4 regions of the Sagittula sp. P11 genome follow, and region 3 is predicted to be linked to each of the others. Evidence: riboswitches for the same ligand, from Rfam matches in the RefSeq annotation. Region 3 holds a riboswitch; each other region holds the start of a gene.
The links. Region 3 has a riboswitch for cobalamin ahead of CDO87_RS20755 (DUF4198 domain-containing protein). Riboswitches for the same ligand answer to the same signal wherever they lie in the genome.

Region 1: it holds a riboswitch for cobalamin, as region 3 does, so the genes downstream of both, CDO87_RS15420 (DUF1636 domain-containing protein) here and CDO87_RS20755 (DUF4198 domain-containing protein) in region 3, are expected to answer to the same signal.
Region 2: it holds a riboswitch for cobalamin, as region 3 does, so the genes downstream of both, CDO87_RS23470 (ABC transporter substrate-binding protein) here and CDO87_RS20755 (DUF4198 domain-containing protein) in region 3, are expected to answer to the same signal.
Region 4: it holds a riboswitch for cobalamin, as region 3 does, so the genes downstream of both, bluB (5,6-dimethylbenzimidazole synthase) here and CDO87_RS20755 (DUF4198 domain-containing protein) in region 3, are expected to answer to the same signal.

What each region holds. Positions count from the first base shown of each region.
Region 1 covers NZ_CP021913.1:3,177,426-3,181,823, forward strand. The annotation lists gene CDO87_RS15405 (cobyric acid synthase) at 1-133, opposite strand, end outside; gene CDO87_RS15410 (YrhK family protein) at 130-396, opposite strand; gene cobO (cob(I)yrinic acid a,c-diamide adenosyltransferase) at 1,122-1,733, opposite strand; cobalamin riboswitch at 1,769-1,986, shown strand; gene CDO87_RS15420 (DUF1636 domain-containing protein) at 2,090-2,476, shown strand; gene cobW (cobalamin biosynthesis protein CobW) at 2,477-3,532, shown strand; gene cobN (cobaltochelatase subunit CobN) at 3,579-4,398, shown strand, end outside.
Region 2 covers NZ_CP021914.1:310,998-315,395, forward strand. The annotation lists gene CDO87_RS23460 (CaiB/BaiF CoA-transferase family protein) at 1-79, opposite strand, end outside; partial or broken gene CDO87_RS27340 (transposase) at 379-744, opposite strand; cobalamin riboswitch at 1,103-1,293, shown strand; gene CDO87_RS23470 (ABC transporter substrate-binding protein) at 1,395-2,405, shown strand; gene CDO87_RS23475 (FecCD family ABC transporter permease) at 2,408-3,460, shown strand; gene CDO87_RS23480 (ABC transporter ATP-binding protein) at 3,457-4,218, shown strand.
Region 3 covers NZ_CP021913.1:4,307,496-4,311,893, reverse strand. The annotation lists gene CDO87_RS20760 (AAA family ATPase) at 1-2,286, shown strand, start outside; cobalamin riboswitch at 2,387-2,592, shown strand; gene CDO87_RS20755 (DUF4198 domain-containing protein) at 2,734-3,519, shown strand; gene cbiM (cobalt transporter CbiM) at 3,524-4,141, shown strand; gene CDO87_RS20745 (cobalt ABC transporter permease) at 4,138-4,398, shown strand, end outside.
Region 4 covers NZ_CP021913.1:856,029-860,426, forward strand. The annotation lists gene CDO87_RS04160 (GMC family oxidoreductase) at 1-33, opposite strand, end outside; gene CDO87_RS04165 (Lrp/AsnC family transcriptional regulator) at 173-631, opposite strand; gene ald (alanine dehydrogenase) at 780-1,898, shown strand; gene bluB (5,6-dimethylbenzimidazole synthase) at 2,072-2,755, opposite strand; cobalamin riboswitch at 2,798-2,989, opposite strand; gene mscL (large conductance mechanosensitive channel protein MscL) at 3,029-3,460, opposite strand; gene CDO87_RS04185 (glutathione S-transferase family protein) at 3,614-4,315, shown strand.

The DNA of each region.
Region 1 (4,398 bases), 1.1 Mb from region 3:
TGTTCGACATGTTCTGCGGCTTGAACGGCGCGACCGACAGGCCCCGGCGCAGCGCCGCGCGGCAGAGCCCCGCCACCAGCACCGACTTGCCCACGTTGGACCCGGCGCCCTGAAGCATCAGCGCGCGTGTCATTCCGGATCACGATCGCCGGGCAGCGGCAGCTGTGCGAGGTGGTACTCCCGCGCAAACCGCGACGCGGGCCGCGCGACGAAAAGGACGGAACCCACGGTGAAAAGCCAGGTCGCCGGGTACTGCGTGTCCTCCCAGAAGAACAGCACGGACCCCACGAGGAAGGCCATCCCCGCGCAAAGGTCGATGGTGGTATAGAGCTTCTCGTAGAAGCCATAGACCTCCTCGTGCCGGGAGGTGGCGTCCTGCATCCGTTTCCTGAACATCGGGCGGCGGTCCCTTCATGGCCTGGGCGTACTGACCTCCACCGTTACCAGCCTGCGAAGCAGGGTCAACGCACCGCCCGCCATCGCCCGTCGCCACGCACTCGAAGACAGCCTGAGAACAAAACCGCCCGGCGGTCCGAACAGCGCCCCCGAAACACCTCTGACGACGCTGCCACATCGGCCGTGGATGCAAAGAAACCAAAACGGAAAGCGTCCGGAAAAAGCCCCGACCCGCGGCTAAGGTGTGCCTTTGCACCTTCCAGGGAAACGCGACGCCAGCGGTCGCGGAGGGCCAGGAGACCTTAGGCAGCTTCGTCGCTTGACCCTCCCGCGAGGCCACCACCGACAAATCCGCGCAACAAGAAAATTCGCCCTCGCCTTTAACGCGAGACCGCGACCCATCCCGCCCCGCGCCTCTGGCAAATGCCGCGCCCTTGCCAGCCATATGACGCATGCGGCCTCGTCAGGACGCCTCCGGCGGAGGTATTTTCGCCAAGATGAAGGAGAGGGTCGGGCACCGCGCCTCGGGCCTTCCGGGAAGGGGGAGACGCGGTGCCTTCACCTTGGGCGGTCATCGGGACCTCTCCCTGTACCGCCCGGCGAGCCTCCGCGATTCCGGTTAAGAAAGCCTTTCCTTCATCTTGGCGAAAATACCTTGGGGGTCTGGGGGGAACCCCCAGCGGGTCGGGGCGCCGCAGGCGCGCCGAAACCCGGATCCCGCAGGCTCAGAACTCGACACCCTTCTGCGCCTTCACCCCCTCGCGGAACGGGTGCTTGACCAGCGTCATGTCGGTGACGAGGTCCGCCGCCTCGATCAGTTCGGGCTTGGCGTTGCGCCCGGTCAGGCAGACGTGGGTCATCGGCGGCTTCTGCTCCAGCAGGAACCCCACCACCTCGTCGATGTCGAGGTAGTCGTAGCGCAGCGCGATGTTGATCTCGTCGAGCAGCACGAACTGCACCTCCGGGTCGAGAATCTGCGCCTTGGCGATCTCCCAGCCGTTCTGCGCCGCCGCGATGTCGCGCTCGCGGTCCTGCGTCTCCCAGGTGAAACCCTCGCCCGACACGAAGAACCGGCATTCCGCCGCGAAGCGTTCGCGCAGGAACGTGCCTTCGCCCGTGGGCCAGGCGCCCTTGATGAACTGCACCACCGCGCAGGGCATGCCGTGGGCGATGCAGCGCATGATCATCCCGAATCCGGAGGACGACTTGCCCTTGCCGGTGCCGGTGTGAACGATGATCAGGCCCTTCTCCTCCGTCTTGGTCGCCATCATCCGGTCGCGGGCCGCCTTGATCTTCTTCATCTTTTCGGTGTGGCGGGCGTTCTCGTCTTCGCTCATGGCGCGGGCTCTCCTTGACATTGCCGGGCGTCCGGCGCATCAGCCGGGGTGCTGGTGCCTGTGTCTAGCAGGTGAAAAGGGAATGCGCAGCCCCGCGTCGGGGTCAGGCGCAGCCGCCCCCGCGACCGTGACCGGAAAGGGCCCGAAGCCACTGGCGAGATCGCCGGGAAGGCCGGGTGCCGTTGGGCAGACAGGGACCCCCTGCCGCCCAGTTCCGCAAGCCGGGAGACCTGCCAGTGGCCGCGCCGTGGAAGGGGCGGAGGAACGAAACCGGACGGGGTGATCCGGGGTCGGGAGAGGGCCTGTCATGGCCCGTGCCCCGCTCAAGGTCCCCCCATGAGACGCGCGAGGTCGCCATGTCATCGGAAGCCGAACTTCTGGTCTGCGTGAAGTGCCGCCGGGGGCAGGAGATCCCCGCCGACGACCGCCGGCCCGGCCAGGCGCTCTACGACGCGCTGGCCGCCCGGCCCTTGCCCGCGGGCCTGCGCCTGACCCCCGTCGAATGCCTGCAGAACTGCGACGCGGGCTGCACCGTCGCCCTGCGCGGCGGCGACCGCTGGACCTATGTGTTCGGGAATGTCGACGAGGTGTCGCATCCGGACATGCTGCTCGACGGCGCGGCGCGCTATCACGCGACCGGCGACGGGCTGATCCCGTGGCGCGAGCGGCCCGAACACTTCAAGCGCAACTGCGTGGCGCGCATCCCGCCCCTGACCCCGAACACCCCACTGGAGGCCGACTGAATGACCGATCTAGCCAAACTCCCCGTCACCGTGATCACCGGCTTCCTCGGCTCCGGCAAGACCACGCTGGTGCGTCACCTGATGCAGAACCCCGGCGGCCGTCGCCTGGCCGTGGTGGTCAACGAATTCGGCGACGTGGGCGTCGACGGAGAGATCCTGAAGTCGTGCGCCATCCCCGACTGCCCTGCCGAGAACATCATGGAACTGGCCAACGGCTGCATCTGCTGCACCGTGGCCGATGACTTCATCCCGACCATCGAGGCGCTGATGGCGCTCGATCCGCGCCCCGACCACATCCTGATCGAGACCTCGGGCCTCGCCCTGCCGAAGCCGCTGCTGAAGGCCTTCGACTGGCCGGACATCCGTTCGAAGATCACCGTCGACGGCGTGATCGCCCTGGCCGACGCAGAGGCGGTGGCGGCAGGCCGCTTCGCCCCCGACGTGGCGCGCGTCGACGCGCAGCGTCTGGCCGACGACAGCATCGACCACGAAACGCCGCTGAGCGAGGTCTTCGAGGATCAGATCTCCTGCGCCGACATCATCCTCCTGACCAAGCCCGACCTCGCCGGTCCCGAAGGCGTGGCGAAGGCCAAGGCGATCATCGCCGCCGAGGCGCCGCGCCCGCTGCCGGTGGTCGAGGTCGCCGAGGGCGTGGTGGACCCGCGCGTGATCCTCGGGCTCGAGGCCGCGGCCGAGGACGACATGGACGCACGCCCCTCGCATCACGACGATCATGACGACCACGAACACGACGACTTCGAATCGATCGTGGTGGAACTGCCGGAACAGGACACCCCGGCGCAGCTCGTCGTCGCCATCGAACGGCTCGCGAAGGAACAGAACATCCTGCGGGTGAAGGGCTACGCCGCCGTGAAGGGCAAGCCCATGCGGCTTCTGGTGCAGGCGGTGGGGGCGCGCGTGCGTCACCAGTACGACCGCCCGTGGAAGCCGGACGAGGCGCGCGTCAGCCGTGTCGTGGTCATCGCGGAACACGACGACATCCGTCCCGACGCCATCCGGTCGGTCCTCGGCGCCACGCCGGTCGCCGCAGAGTGACATGAAGTAGGGCGGGGCTCTGCGCCGCCTTCCCCGGGAACCGCCGATGCACGTCATCTTCCGCGAAAGCCACGGCCTCGACGAGAGCGAGACGCCGCAGGACCTGGGCCAGAGCCCGGCGGACCTCGTCGTCCTGTCGTTCTCCGACAGCGACCTCGGCGCCTTCGCCGAAGGCTGGCGGCGCGGCGGCGGACCGGAGGGGCGGATGCCCACGCTCCGCCTCGCCAACCTTGCAGCCCTCAGGCATCCGCTGTCGGTCGACACCTATGTCGAGCAGACGCTGGAGGGCGCGAAGGGCATCCTGATCCGGCTGATCGGCGGCGTGCCCTACTGGTCCTACGGCTTGCAGCAGGTCTTGGCGCTGGCGCAGCAGAAGGGCATCGCGCTGGCCGTGTTGCCCGCCGACGGGCGCGAGGACAGGCGGCTCGACGAGATGTCGACGCTGCCGGTGTCCACGCTGCGGCGGCTGGCGCATCTCTGCGACGCGGGGGGCACCGTGGCGGCGCAGGCCGCGCTGGCGCAACTGGCGCTGGCGGCGGGCCTCTATGCCGGGCCGGTGCGCGGCGCCAAGGGGCTGCCGCCGCTGGGCGCCTGGACGCCCGAACACGGCGTGACCTGCCCGGTGCTGACGCGGGAGCCGGACAAGACGCCGCTGGCGGTGGTCTTCTACCGCTCCTACCTCGTCTCCGCCGACCTCGCACCGATCCGAGCGCTTTACGAGGAGTTCGCCGCACGCGGCTTTGCCGTCACCGCCTTCTTCGTCCCCTCGCTGAAGGCGCCGGAGGCGGCGGGCTGGCTGCGCCGCCAGATCGCGGCGCTGGCCCCGGCGGCCATCGTCAACGCCACCGCCTTCTCCGGCAAGGGCG
Region 2 (4,398 bases), on a different replicon from region 3:
AATTCTCGACAAAGACGTCCGCGGTCTCCTGCAGCGCGCGCAGCGTTGCGAGGTCATCTGCATCCTTGACGTCCAGCACAACGGATCTCTTGCCGCGACCACGCCAGTCCCGGGCATCGACATTAGGCGCAGACAGACCGGATCGTCATGGGCAGGTTGGCGGACATGGCGTTCAAGGCCTGCCAGTTCTCGTCGCAGCGCTGCCCGCGCGCGAAGCATGGGTTCGGTTGCCGCTACCAGCATCGGATTACCTGCCGCCAGTTCGCGTATACGATGTTCGAATAGGCCACGGGATATAGTGCCAACCTTGAAGCCAAAGTTCCGCAGTAGCCCGCGCAGGGACATTTCAAGCGTGATGAACCCTTGCTGCACCGCCTTGCGAGCGGTGAGCACAGCGCGAACCTCTTGTGCGGAGACTGATTTGCAGTGAACCGGTCGGAACCAGCCGAGGTGCGGCAGGCGTGCGATCCCTTCGGCATCCCGGCGGTCCGTCTTGATCGGCATGGCCTTCAAGGCGCCTTTCACCTGCCGGGTTTCCATCAGCACGACAGGGAGTTCAGCCGCGGACAACCCGCGATGCAGCCATTGCGACAGGGGGCCAGCTCCGAGCCCGATAGCCGCAGCTTCCCCGTCCTGATCGCCGATCCAGAGCAACAGCGCCTCGGGCTCGCTGGACACCTCCGCCTCCCTCACGATCTTCCCATGCTCGCTGATCACGCAAATTGCGGTCTTCTCAAGCGACACATCCAGCCCAATTCACAGCTTCATCCCGCAGTCCTCCATGTGGATCCGATACGGGAATGGCGCCAGCTTGCCCTCGATCTTGCAACGATAACGGGCGGGTCACGGACGCAGGCCCCGTTACGGCATCTCATAGGAGGTAGATGGCAGCAGCGGCGAGAGCGATGGCGGCAATGGCGGATCGCGTGAACTGCCGGAATGGGCCTGCAGCGACAGCGCACCTGAGGTGACCTTTGGCCTGCCCTTGCCGCACCGCCGCAGGTCCGCTCCGAGCCCATTTTCCCTTTTCGACGCACTCGCCAACCTCGGCTTCGGCGATTGTGTTCGTGCCGCCGCGCACTTGCTGTGCATCGGGAACTATGCCAGAGATTGCGGCGTCGGTTTCCTTCGGGAATTGAAAGGGAATCCGTTCCGGCTTCGGCCGGCAAACGGAACTGCCCCCGCAACTGTAGGCGGTGAGTGCCTCTCGATGCGCCACTGGGTTCGTCCCGGGAAGGCGAGAGACGCTGTGACCCGTCAGTCAGGAGACCTGCCGACATGAACGAAACCACGACCGGACGGGGTGTGCCGAGGCGGGAAACATGACGTGGCCGCCGGGCCGCATTCCGTTTCGCGTCTTTCCCCTGATGGTCCTATCTGACGGGACGGATCGGATGAGACAGACCTTGATGACGGCTGCGCTGTTGGCCAGCGCTGCCACGGCGCTGAACGCGCAGCAAACGGACTACCCCCTGACACTGACGAACTGCGGGCTCGATGTGTCGTTCGACGCCGCACCGGACACCGTGGTGACGATAGGGCAGTCCGCGACAGAGATCCTCTATTCGCTCGGCCTCGCGCCGAAGGTCTCGGGCACCTCGGTCTGGTTCAACCCTGTCTTGCCGGAGTTCGCGGAGGTCAACGAGGCGATCGAGCGGCTGGCCGACAACGACCCCAGCTTCGAGAGCGTGGTCGCGAAGAAGCCCGGGCTGGTCGCCGTGCAATACGAATGGCACGTGGGCGAGAGCGGCAACGTCGGCACACGGGAGATGTTCCACGACATCGGCATCCCGACCTACATCCTGCCCGCCGATTGCGACACCAAGGACAATTCCACCGGCGGCGATGGCACACGCGTCGGCGCCTTTGAGACGGCCTCGATCTACAAGGGCATTCGGGAGCTGGCGGAGATATTCGACGTGCGCAGCGCGGGCGCAACCCTCGTCTCGGACCTTCAGGCGACCGAAGAGCGCGCCATTGCCCGCGCGGAAGGGCTAGACCTGCCCGAGGACCTGTCGGCCGTGTTCTGGTTCTCCTCCGCCGACGTCGAAATGGACCCCTATGTCGCCGGACGCCTCGGCGCGCCGGGTTACATGATGTCCAAGCTCGGGATCGAGAATGTCATCGAGTCCGATGAGGAATGGCCGACTGTGGGATGGGAGAGAATCGCCCGGGCCGACCCGGACGTGATTGTCATCGCCTACATGGACCGCCGTCGCTTTCCCGCCGACGACATCGAGAAGAAGCTGGAGTTCCTGCGCACCGATCCTGTCGCAAGCCAGATGACGGCCGTGCGCGAGGACCGGATCGTGCAGATGGATGCACACGCCATGAGCGCGACGATGCGGTCGATCTACGGGCTGGAAACGCTCTCCGAAGCCCTTTCGAAGATGTCCTTCGAATGACCATGGCGGCCACACCCGCGCGCATCACGGTGCGGCACGGGCTCTGGCTCGCGCCTCTTCTGCTCGGGGCCACCATCCTTGCAGGTACGGCAATCGGCGAGACCAGTCTGCCCTTTGCCGTGGTGTGCCGGACGCTGGCCAACCATCTGTGGGGCGCGGGCTATCCCGTGGACGGGATCGAGGCGGGCATCATCTGGAGTTACCGCCTCCCGCGGGCCATCGTGGCCGCCTGCTGCGGGGCTGGCCTCGCCCTGACCGGCGTCGTTCTTCAGGCGCTGCTGCGCAATCCTCTGGCCGATCCCTACCTCATGGGCTTGTCGGCGGGCGCCTCGACGGGGGCGGTCCTCGTGTCGGTCGCGGGCATCGGAGGCGGGGCGATCTCGATGTCGCTCGGTGCGTTGTCCGGAGCGCTTGTCGCCTTCGGATGCGTCGTGGCCCTGGCCCACGCGGTGAACGGGAGCGCGGGTGGCGGGCGCGGGACCCAGGCGGCGGCCGCAATCATCCTCGCCGGGATCGCCGGCTCGCAGATGTTCAACGCTCTGACCGCCTTCACCATCGCCCGCTCCGCCAATGCCGAGCAGGCCCGCGGCATCATGTTTTGGCTCATGGGCAATCTGTCGGGCATCCGCTGGGATGACGTCGGGGCCTGCACGGCCGTCTCCCTCGGGGGTGTCGCGCTATGTCTTTGGCACCGGCGTGGGCTTGACGCCTTCACGTTCGGTGCGGACGGGGCCGCGTCCATCGGGATCAACGTGCCTGCCTTGCGCGGCAGTCTCATCACCGTCACCGCCATCATGGTGGGGGTACTCGTTTCCAAAGTGGGCGCGATCGGCTTCGTTGGCCTTGTCGTGCCGCATGCCATGCGCTTTCTCGTCGGCACGCGCCACGACAGGCTGGTCCCCGCCTCAGCGCTGGCGGGCGCGGTGTTCCTTGTCGCGGCAGATGTCATCAGCCGCATCATCGTTCCGGGGCAGGTCCTGCCCATCGGCGTCGTGACTGCGCTGGTCGGCGCTCCGGCCTTTGCGCTGATCCTCATACGGGGAGCGCGGCGATGAGGATAGAGGTGCAGCGCATGTCGACCCGCGTGCACCGCACGCCCCTGCTTGAGGACATCTCGGTTTGCGTCGAGCCCGGGGAACTCGTCGGTTTCATCGGCCCCAACGGCTCTGGAAAATCCACGCTCATGCGTTGCCTCGCGGGACTTCGGCGTCCCACAACGGGCCGCGTACTGGCGGAAAACGAGGAGCTCGGGCGGATGCCTGCCCGCTTGCGCGCCCGGCGCATCGCCTTCGTCGAACAGCAGGCCGAAACGACGGACCGCCTGACCGTTCGGGAAGCGGTGAACCTGGGGCGCACGCCCTATCTTTCGCCGCTGCGAGGCTGGGGGAGCGAAGATGAGGCTGCCGTCGATGATGCTTTGAGAGACGTGGAAATGACCGCCTTTGCCGAACGTCTCTGGCACACCCTTTCGGGGGGCGAGCGTCAGCGCGTTCATATCGCCCGCGCACTGGCGCAGACGCCGGACCTGCTGCTGCTGGACGAACCCACGAACCATCTCGATATCCGCCATCAACTCTCGCTCATGGCTCTTGTCCAGGCCCTGCCAATCACCCGGGTCATAGCGCTCCACGATCTCAACCAGGCCGCGGCCTGTGACCGGGTCGGGGTGCTCAGCCGGGGCCGACTGGTGGCAATGGGCCGTCCACACGAGGTGCTCAACGAGGCTCTGCTGGCCGATGTATTCGGCGTCGCGGCGGTGCGCCACGCGGCACCCGACGGATCGCCGCGCCTCCATTTCTCCCATGCCCTATAGCGGATAGGGCATCTTCATCGCCTCTGTCACCGGCCAGTCCCAGTCCGAGCGCGCTGCACATCCCGCCACCTGCCGGCGCAGCGCGGCCAAAACGCGGCCTCCATCGCCGAAGTGCTGCCCAACGGAGCCAAGCACTTCCTCGGTCAGATCAATGCGGAGATCGCTGTGACCTTCCACCTG
Region 3 (4,398 bases):
GACGCGGCAGAGGCATGGATCGCCGATCTACTGGGCGGCGACGCGGGCGGGCCGTCCGGGCTGATCTGGGTGCGGCAAGGCGTCACCGATCTGACAGCCGGCACAACGAAGGAACGGCAGGCCGCGCTCGAAGCCCGCCGCGACCTGATGACCTCGGTCGGGGACGAGGTCGAGGCGATGACCGGCGGGCGGCGGATGGACAGGGCACTGGCGCGCTGTCGTGACGAACTCTCCGCCCTCGCCACCGGCACCGGCAAGCCGAAGACCGGCGGCGCGTGGAAGGCCGCCATCGACACGGTGGAGGCTCTGACCGAGCAGGAGGCAGCGCTTTCGGCGACCGCCCGCGATCTTCACGACGCGCTGGCCGAGCGCAAGCGCGCCCGGCGCGACCTTGCCGAATGGGACGCCCCCGACGCCGTGGCCGAGCGCAGCGAAAAGCTGGAGACCGCACGCGCCGCCCATGCCGCCGCCATGCGCCATGCCGAGGAACTTGATGCCGCCGCCCGCAGGGTCGACATGGCCCGCCTGACGGGGGAGGCGGCCCGGGGCAAACTCGCCTCCCTCCGCGCCGCGCAGACCGAACGGGCCGAGGCCGCGCGCCAGGTCGAGGCCACCGGCACCGAAAAACTGGCGGCCGCCGCCACGCGGGACAAGGCGCAGGCGACGCGCGATGCCGCGCAAAAGACGTTCGACGCCGCAGAGGCTGCCCTGTCGAAAGCAGAGGCCACCCGCAACGCCGCGCAACGGGCACAGGCCGCGCGCGACGGCGCCGAACGCCGCAACGAACTGGAAAACCGCATCGCGCAGGCGGAGGAGATGCGCCGCCGGATGGAGACGGCGGCTGGCGCCGCCCGCAACGGACCCGACGCCACGGCGCTGCGCCGGATCGAGACGCTGGCCAACGCCCATGCCGCCGCCATCGCCGCCCGCGACGCCACGGCCACGCAGATCATCGCCCATTACACGGCAGGGTCCGAGGGAGCGATCCGTTTCGGCGACGCTGCTCTGCCCGGCGGACAGACGGTCCCCCTCGCCCGGACCGCCCGCCTCGACATCGCCGGTGTCGGTCACTTGGAGATCCGACCGGGCGACACCGGGCACGACGCGGGGACCGTAGACGCCGCGGCCAAGGCCCTGCGCACAGCACTCGCAACCGCCGGTGCCGAGACGCTAGAGGACGCGCGAGATGCCGCCGCCGCCCGGAACGAAGCGGAACGGCAGCACGCCGAGGCAAAGGCCGTGCTGCAGAGCCTCGCGCCGGAGGGCATCGAACAGCTCTGCGCCGCGCTCGCCCGGATCCCCATCCCTGTGGAGGGCGAAGACCTGCCCGATCTGGCGCAGGCGGAGGCAGACCTCGCCGCCGCGAGAGAGGCAAGGGACATCGCCCGCAGCGCGCTCGACACCGCAACGGAGCGGTTGGCGGACGCCCGGGCGGAGGTGCTGCGCGCCGACACCGCCCTGACCTCGTTGCAGGACCGCCTGACGCGGGCCGAAGACGCCGTTGCGCGGACCGGTGGCGCCACGGAAGAAGAACTGGCCTCCGAACTGGCGGTGCTGGAGGCGGCACTGGCCCAAGAGCAGGCCGCACATGCCGCCAAGGCCAAGGATGCGCCCGATCCCGCCAATGCGCGCGCCGCACTCACGCGCGCGGAATCCGTGGAAACCCGCGCGCGCGATGAAACCGCCCGACTGAAGCTGCTCCTCGCCCGGCTCGAAGAGCGCATCGGCCGGTCCGCCGGGGACGCGGTCGAGGAGAGGCTGGCCGAGACGACCGAAAAGCTGACGTCGGCACGCGAAGCGCTGGCCCGGATCGAACACGAGGTGGCGGTGCTGCGGCGGCTCGAACAGGCGCTGGAAACAGCCCGGAACGAGGCCCGGGACCGCTATTTCGCCCCCATCGCCCACGAGCTGAAACCGCTCCTCCACCTGCTGTGGCCGGACGCGGAACTGACCTGGGGCGAGGAATCCCTGCTGCCGGACGCGCTGCTCCGCGATGGCCAGAGCGAGCCGGTCGACATCCTCTCCGGCGGCACGCAGGAACAGGTGGCCCTTCTGGTCCGGCTGGCCTTTGCGCGCATGTTGTCCCACGCCGGGCGCACCGCGCCGGTGATCCTCGACGACGCGCTGGTCTTCACCGACGACGACCGGATCGAACGGATGTTCGACGCGCTGCATCGCCAGGCGGGCGACCTCCAGATCATCGTGCTGACCTGCCGCCAGCGCGCCTTCCGCGACCTGGGCGGTCATGCGCTGAGCTTTGCAGCCGTGGCGCCGGAAGACGCCTGACGCCCACCCGCCCATCGCGTTTCACGGGGGACCGCGCCTGTCTCAGGCCGGTCCCCGACCCCTCAAAAAATAGCAATTGACCGGGCGCGCGCTTTTCTGGCAAGGAAATCGCACGTCCGGTTCCGGGGTTTTCACGCCCCGGAGGAAAGAGGGAATGCAGTGCGGCACGCCAGTGCCTACCCTGCAGCTGCCCCCGCAACTGTAAGCGGCAAGCAGGGCTGATATGCCACTGGAGAAATCCGGGAAGGCCAGTCCAGATGCGATGACCCGCGAGCCAGGAGACCTGCCGGACTGGCGCCCATGGAAGAGGCGCTTTCCACCGGACGCCGGGGTGCGCGTCTGGCCTTGTGCGGCGGCGGGTCATTCCGCCGCGCGGATGGGGTCGAGCGTTCCCAGCGTCCAGAAACGACGCGCGCCGGGTGTGGCGCAGTGGACAGGGACGACTTCATGAAACGCACGTTGAGTGCCCTTGCGGCGTGCATCGCGCTTCCGGCGATGACACAGGCGCATTTCCTTCTCGAATATACATCGGACACCATCATCGACCGCCCCGGCGACGTGCCGGTCAAGCTGATCTTCTGGCACCCCTTCTCCAACGGCTACGTGATGGAGATGGAGACGCCCAAGGAATTCTTCATGGTGCATCACGGCAAGCGCACCGATCTTCTGGACAGGCTCGAACCGACCGCTTTCACCGGGTCCGAGAACGAGGCGCCGGCCTTTCTGGGAAGCGTCCCGGTCAAGCGGTCGGGCGACTACGTGCTCGTGACCGTCCCGCAGCCCTATTTCGAGGAATCCGAAGACAAGTACATCCAGCAGTACACCAAGGCCTTCCTCAACCGCAGCGAACTGCCCACCGACTGGATGAATCCGGTCGGTCTCCCGGCCGAGATCCTGCCGCTGAACAAGCCCTACAACGTGCTGGCCGGCTCCACCTTCACCGGACGGGTCATGTCCGAAGGCCAGCCCGTCGCCGGTGCCGAGATCGAGGTCGAGTTCATGGCGGCCGAGCCTGACATGAACCAAGCGCGCGCCACCGATCCGGTGGTCAGCCCGCCGCCCGGCGGCGCCGTCGTCGTGTTGTCCGACGACAACGGGTACTTCACCTTCGGCATCCCGAGGGCCGGACACTGGGGCTTTGCCGCACTCGGCGTGGGCCCGGTGACCGAGCACGAGGGCAAGGAACTCAGCCAGGACGCCGTGATCTGGATCCGCGCCTGGGAACTGGAGTGACGCCATGCACATCGTGGACGGAGCCCTTTCCAACCCGGTCGTGATCGGCGGGGCCGTGCTGGCGGCGGGCGGCATCGCCTACGGCCTGCGGTCGCTGACCATGGAACGCATCCCCGCCGCCGGTGTCCTGTCGGCCAGTTTCTTCGTGGCATCGCTGGTGCATGTGCCCATCGGCCCGTCCTCGGTTCATCTCATCATGAACGGTCTTGCCGGGCTCGTGCTCGGCTGGGCCGCCTTTCCGGCGCTCTTCGTGGGGCTGCTGCTTCAGGCGGTGTTCTTCGGGTTCGGGGGGCTCACCGTGCTCGGGGTCAACACGCTGAACATCGCGCTGCCGGCGGTGCTGGCGGGCATCCTTTTCGGGCGGCTCATCTCGTGCGGGACGCCTGTGACGGGCGCCATCTGGGGCGCGGTCGGCGGCACCTTCTGCATCGCCGCAACAACCGGTTTCGTGGGCTTTTCCCTCGCGCTGTCGGGCGACGCCTTCATCCCGGCGGCCAAGCTGGTGTTCGTCGCCCATATCCCGGTGATGATCATCGAGGGGCTGTTGACCGGATTTGCCGTCCTGCTGGGCCGCAAGGTCAAGCCGGACCTGTTCTTTGCGCTGCAGCGAGGCACAACATGAAACGCCTTGCCCTTGCCGCCGCGCTCCTGACGCTGCCCCTGCCCGCCCAGGCCCACAAGGTCATCGCCGCCGTCTTTCCCTCCGGGTCCGCCATCGAGGGCGAGATCGGCTTCTCCAACGGCGAAATGGCCGTCGGCGAGGAGGTGATCGTCACCGCCCCCGACGGTACCGAACTGGGACGCGCGGTCACCGATGCCGATGGCTTCTTCGTCTTCACCCCGAAAGAACCAGTCGAGCATCGCTTCCGCGCCGATCTG
Region 4 (4,398 bases), 1.2 Mb from region 3:
GCCCACCACGATGTGATCCCAATCGCCCTGCATTTCTGCCCCCCTCTCTGCTCCGCCGCCACCTTGGCCCAGCGCGGGGGGCACCGCAATGTCACAGGGGCGCGTGCGTCACGGTCCCCGGGGCACGGGCAGGTCCGGCGACCTTGCGTCCGGGCGGGACAGGCGCCCCGCCTCAGACCGGCAGCGCCGTGGTCTTGAACACCGTCTTCAGCGCAAAGGACGACTGCATCTGCGCCACGCCCGGCAGGCGCGTCAGGTACTGGCGGTGGATGCGGGCGTAATCCTCCGTGTCCTCGGCCACGACCTTCAGGATGTAATCCGCCGTGCCCGCCATCAGGTGGCACTCCAGCACGGCCGGCACCCGGGACACGGCGGTCTCGAAGGCCTCCAGCACCTCGTCGGCCTGCGCCTGCAGGGTGATCTCCACGAAGACGGTGGTCGGCAGCGCCAGCTTGCGCGCATCCAGAAGCGCCACGTAGTCGCGGATGTAGCCCTCCGCCTCCAGCCGCTGCACCCGCCGGTGACAGGCCGAGGGCGACAGGTTGACCTGTTCGCTGAGGTCCGCGTTCGACATGCGGCCCTTGCGCTGAAGCACCCTGAGGAGTCGCCGATCCGTCTCGTCCAGCGCCATATTCGAAGATTCCTCCCGCTTGCCCTGCAAACCGTCGAACAATCGTGCGCGGCGGTGCGCAAAGTTGCCCCAGTCTCGCACCCTTTTGCAAGGCTCCCATGGCATAATTGCGCACCCCAACAGGACCAAAGGCACAAAGGATCACGACATGAAGATCGGATGCCCCACAGAAATCAAACCACAGGAATTCCGCGTCGGCCTGACGCCCAACGCCGCACAGGAAGCGGTGGCGCACGGCCATTCGGTGATCGTCCAGAAAGGCGCGGGCCTCGGCGCCGGTTTCACCGATGAGGATTACACCGCCGCCGGCGCTGCGCTGGCCGACACCGCGGCCGAGGTCTTTGCCACCGCCGACATGATCGTCAAGGTGAAGGAGCCGCAGGCCCCCGAACGCGCCATGCTGCGCGAGGGCCAGGTGCTGTTCACTTACCTCCACCTCGCCCCCGATCCGGAGCAGACCCGCGACCTGATCGCCTCCGGCGCGACCTGCATCGCCTATGAGACCGTGACCGACGCGCGGGGCGGCCTGCCCTTGCTGGCGCCCATGTCCGAGGTCGCGGGCCGTCTGGCGCCGCAGGTCGGCGCATGGTCGCTGCAGAAGGCCAACGGCGGCCGCGGCGTGTTGATGGGCGGCGTCCCGGGCGTCGGCCCCGCCAGGGTGGCGGTGATCGGCGGCGGCGTCGTCGGCACCCACGCGGCGCGGGTTGCCGCAGGCATGGGCGCGGAGGTCACCGTGCTCGACCGGTCGCTGTCGCGGATGCGCTACCTCGACGACGTCTTCGGCGCGGTCTTCCGGACGCGCTACGCCTCTGCCGGGAACACCGCCGAGCTGGTGGCCGAGGCCGACATGGTCATCGGCGCCGTGCTGATCCCCGGTGCCGCCGCGCCGAAACTGGTCAGCCGTGCGCAGCTTTCGACAATGAAACCCGGCGCGGTGATCGTCGACGTGGCCATCGACCAGGGCGGCTGCTTCGAGACCTCGAAGGCCACCACCCACCAGGACCCGATCTACGAGGTGGACGGCATCGTGCACTACTGCGTGGCGAACATGCCGGGCGCCGTGGCGCGCACCTCGACGCTGGCGCTCGGCAACGCGACGCTGCCCTTCATGCTGGCGCTGGCAGACAAGGGCTGGCGCAAGGCCTGTGCCGACGACCCGCACCTGGCCGCCGGCCTGAACGTGCACGCCGGCCGGATCACCAACGCGCCGGTGGGCGAGGCCCTGGGCCTGGATGCGATCACGCCCGCGGCGGCGCTGGCGGCCTGAGCGGTTTCGCCGTGCTGCGCACGGCGACCCGTCGGGGAGGCTCTGCCTCCCCGAACCCCTCCGGAGTATTTCGGAAGCAAAGAAGCAAGGGCACCGGTCGTTTGCAAAGCGTGATTGGCCCGGTGTGCAGGGCCCGCGGTGGCGGGTTTTGGCGGCCGTGGCGGCGCAGGGCCTTACCAGCCCTCCTCGCGGATATGCGCGTCGAGCGTCCGCGCCCGCGCCCAGCCGCGCGCCTCCAGTTCCGGGCCGTCGAACAGCTCCTTCACGTGGCCCATGCAGAGGTATGCCACCACACGGACGTGCGCGGGCAGGCCGAGGATCGGGCGCAGGTCGGCCTCGTCGAAGATGCTGACCCAGCCTATGCCGATGCCTTCGGCCCGCGCCGCCAGCCACAGGTTCTGCACGGCGCAGACCGTCGAATAGAGATCCGTCTCCGGCTGATGGGTGCGTCCCAGCACCACCGGCCCGCCGCGGGTGCGGTCGCAGGTGACGCAGATGTTCAGGGGCGCCTTCTCGATGCCTTCCAGCTTCAGCGCGGCATAGGCCGACCGCTTCTCCGGCGGGAACATCGCCTGCGCGGCCTCGTTGGCGCGGGTGAACGCGGCCCGCACCTGCGCGCGGCGCGCCGGATCGCGCAGCAGGATGAAGTCCCAGGGCTGCGACAGCCCGACCGAGGGCGCGGCATGGGCCGCGCCCAAGATGCGCCGCAGCACATCCTCGTCCACCGGGTCGGGCAGGAACTCGTTCCGCACGTCCCGCCTGTGGGCGATCACGTCGTAGAGCGCCTGCCGCTCCTCATCCGAAAACACGCGCGCCGCAACCGGCGCAGGGGATCGGCTTTCCACCGCTCCTGTCATGGGGACACCTCCCGAAGGCCTGCGCGCCCCCGCTCTCCAGGCGGGGCCGCCATGCCGTCAGGCCGGTCTTCTGGCTTCGGATCCTCCGGAAGGGACGCCTTCCCGAACGCCTGCGCGGCGCCCAGTGGCCTTGTGTCCTTCCCGTCCCCGTCACAGCGGCGGGCCCGCGCCGGTTCTTCCCCGGCTTCCCGATTCTCCCCCACGGGCGGGGGCACCTGACCCGGAGGGGATCGCAAATCCCGCCCCCTCGCGCAAGTGCCCCGGCCTTGGCCGTCAGCGCTTCAGCGCGTCGCGGATCTCCAGCAGCACGTCGAGCTCGGTGGGGCCGGAGGGCGTGGCCTCTGCCGGCTGGCCTTCCTCGCGTTCGCGGATGGCGGCGGCCTTGGCGCGGTTGACCATCTTCACAAGCATGAAGACCACGAAGGCGATGATGAAGAAGTTGATGACCGCCATGATGAACTTGCCGATGGCAAAGACCGGGGCGCCTGCCTCCGTTGCCGCGGTGAGCGAGGCGTATTCGTTGCCGTCGAGCGCGTAGAACCAGCCCGAAAAATCGATGCCGCCGGTGAACAGCGCGATGATCGGGTTGATGATATCGCCCACCAGCGACTGCACGATGGCCGTGAAGGCCGCGCCGATGATGATGCCCACGGCCATGTCCATGACATTGCCCTTGGCGATGAAGTCCTTGAATTCCTTAATCATTGTCCCATTCCGTCAGAGCGCCGGCATGCGTTTTCGCATGTCCTGCGGGGTGTTTTCTCACAAACCGGATTATGTCACGGCGGATCGGCTGGGAAAGCGGGAAATGCCGGGCTAGGGTCGCCCGGACGATCTTCATCAACCGGGACACGCTTCATGACCGCTCTTGCCGACCATCCGATCTCGCGCCGCTGGCCCGCGACGCACCCCGACCGCATCCAGCTTTATTCCTTCCCGACGCCCAACGGCGTGAAGGCCTCGATCATGCTGGAGGAAACCGGCCTGCCCTACGAGGTCCACAAGATCACCCTGGCGGACAAGGACGTGAAGAGCCCGGAGTTCCTCGCGCTCAACCCGAACAACAAGATCCCCGCGATCATCGACCCGAACGGCCCCGACGGCGCGCCGCTGGAGCTGTTCGAATCCGGTGCCATCCTGCTTTACCTCGCCGAAAAGGCCGGGATGCTCCTGGGCGACACCGCGACGGAGCGGCACAAGATCACCCAGTGGCTGATGTTCCAGATGGGCGGCGTCGGCCCGATGTTCGGGCAGCTTGGTTTCTTCTGGAAGTTCGCGGGGAAGGACGTGAAGGACCCCCTTCCGCGCACCCGTTACGTGAACGAGGCGCGGCGGCTTCTGGGTGTGGTCGAAGGGGCGCTGGAGGGCCGGGACTGGATCGCCGGACCGTATTCCGTGGCCGACATCGCGCTCTGCCCGTGGCTGAACGCGCTCGAGTTCTACGGCGCGCGCGACGTGGTGGGCTGGGAGGATCACCCCAACTGCGTGGCCTACGTCAAACGCTTCTACGAACGCCCGGCGGTGCAGCGCGGCATGAATACCCCCGCGCGCGAGGGCTGACGCGCGAGGGACGCGGCGCAAAGCCCCGCGCCACGGGGTGTCGCGCTGCGTGGAGGGTACGCACCGGCCTGTCCGGCCGATGC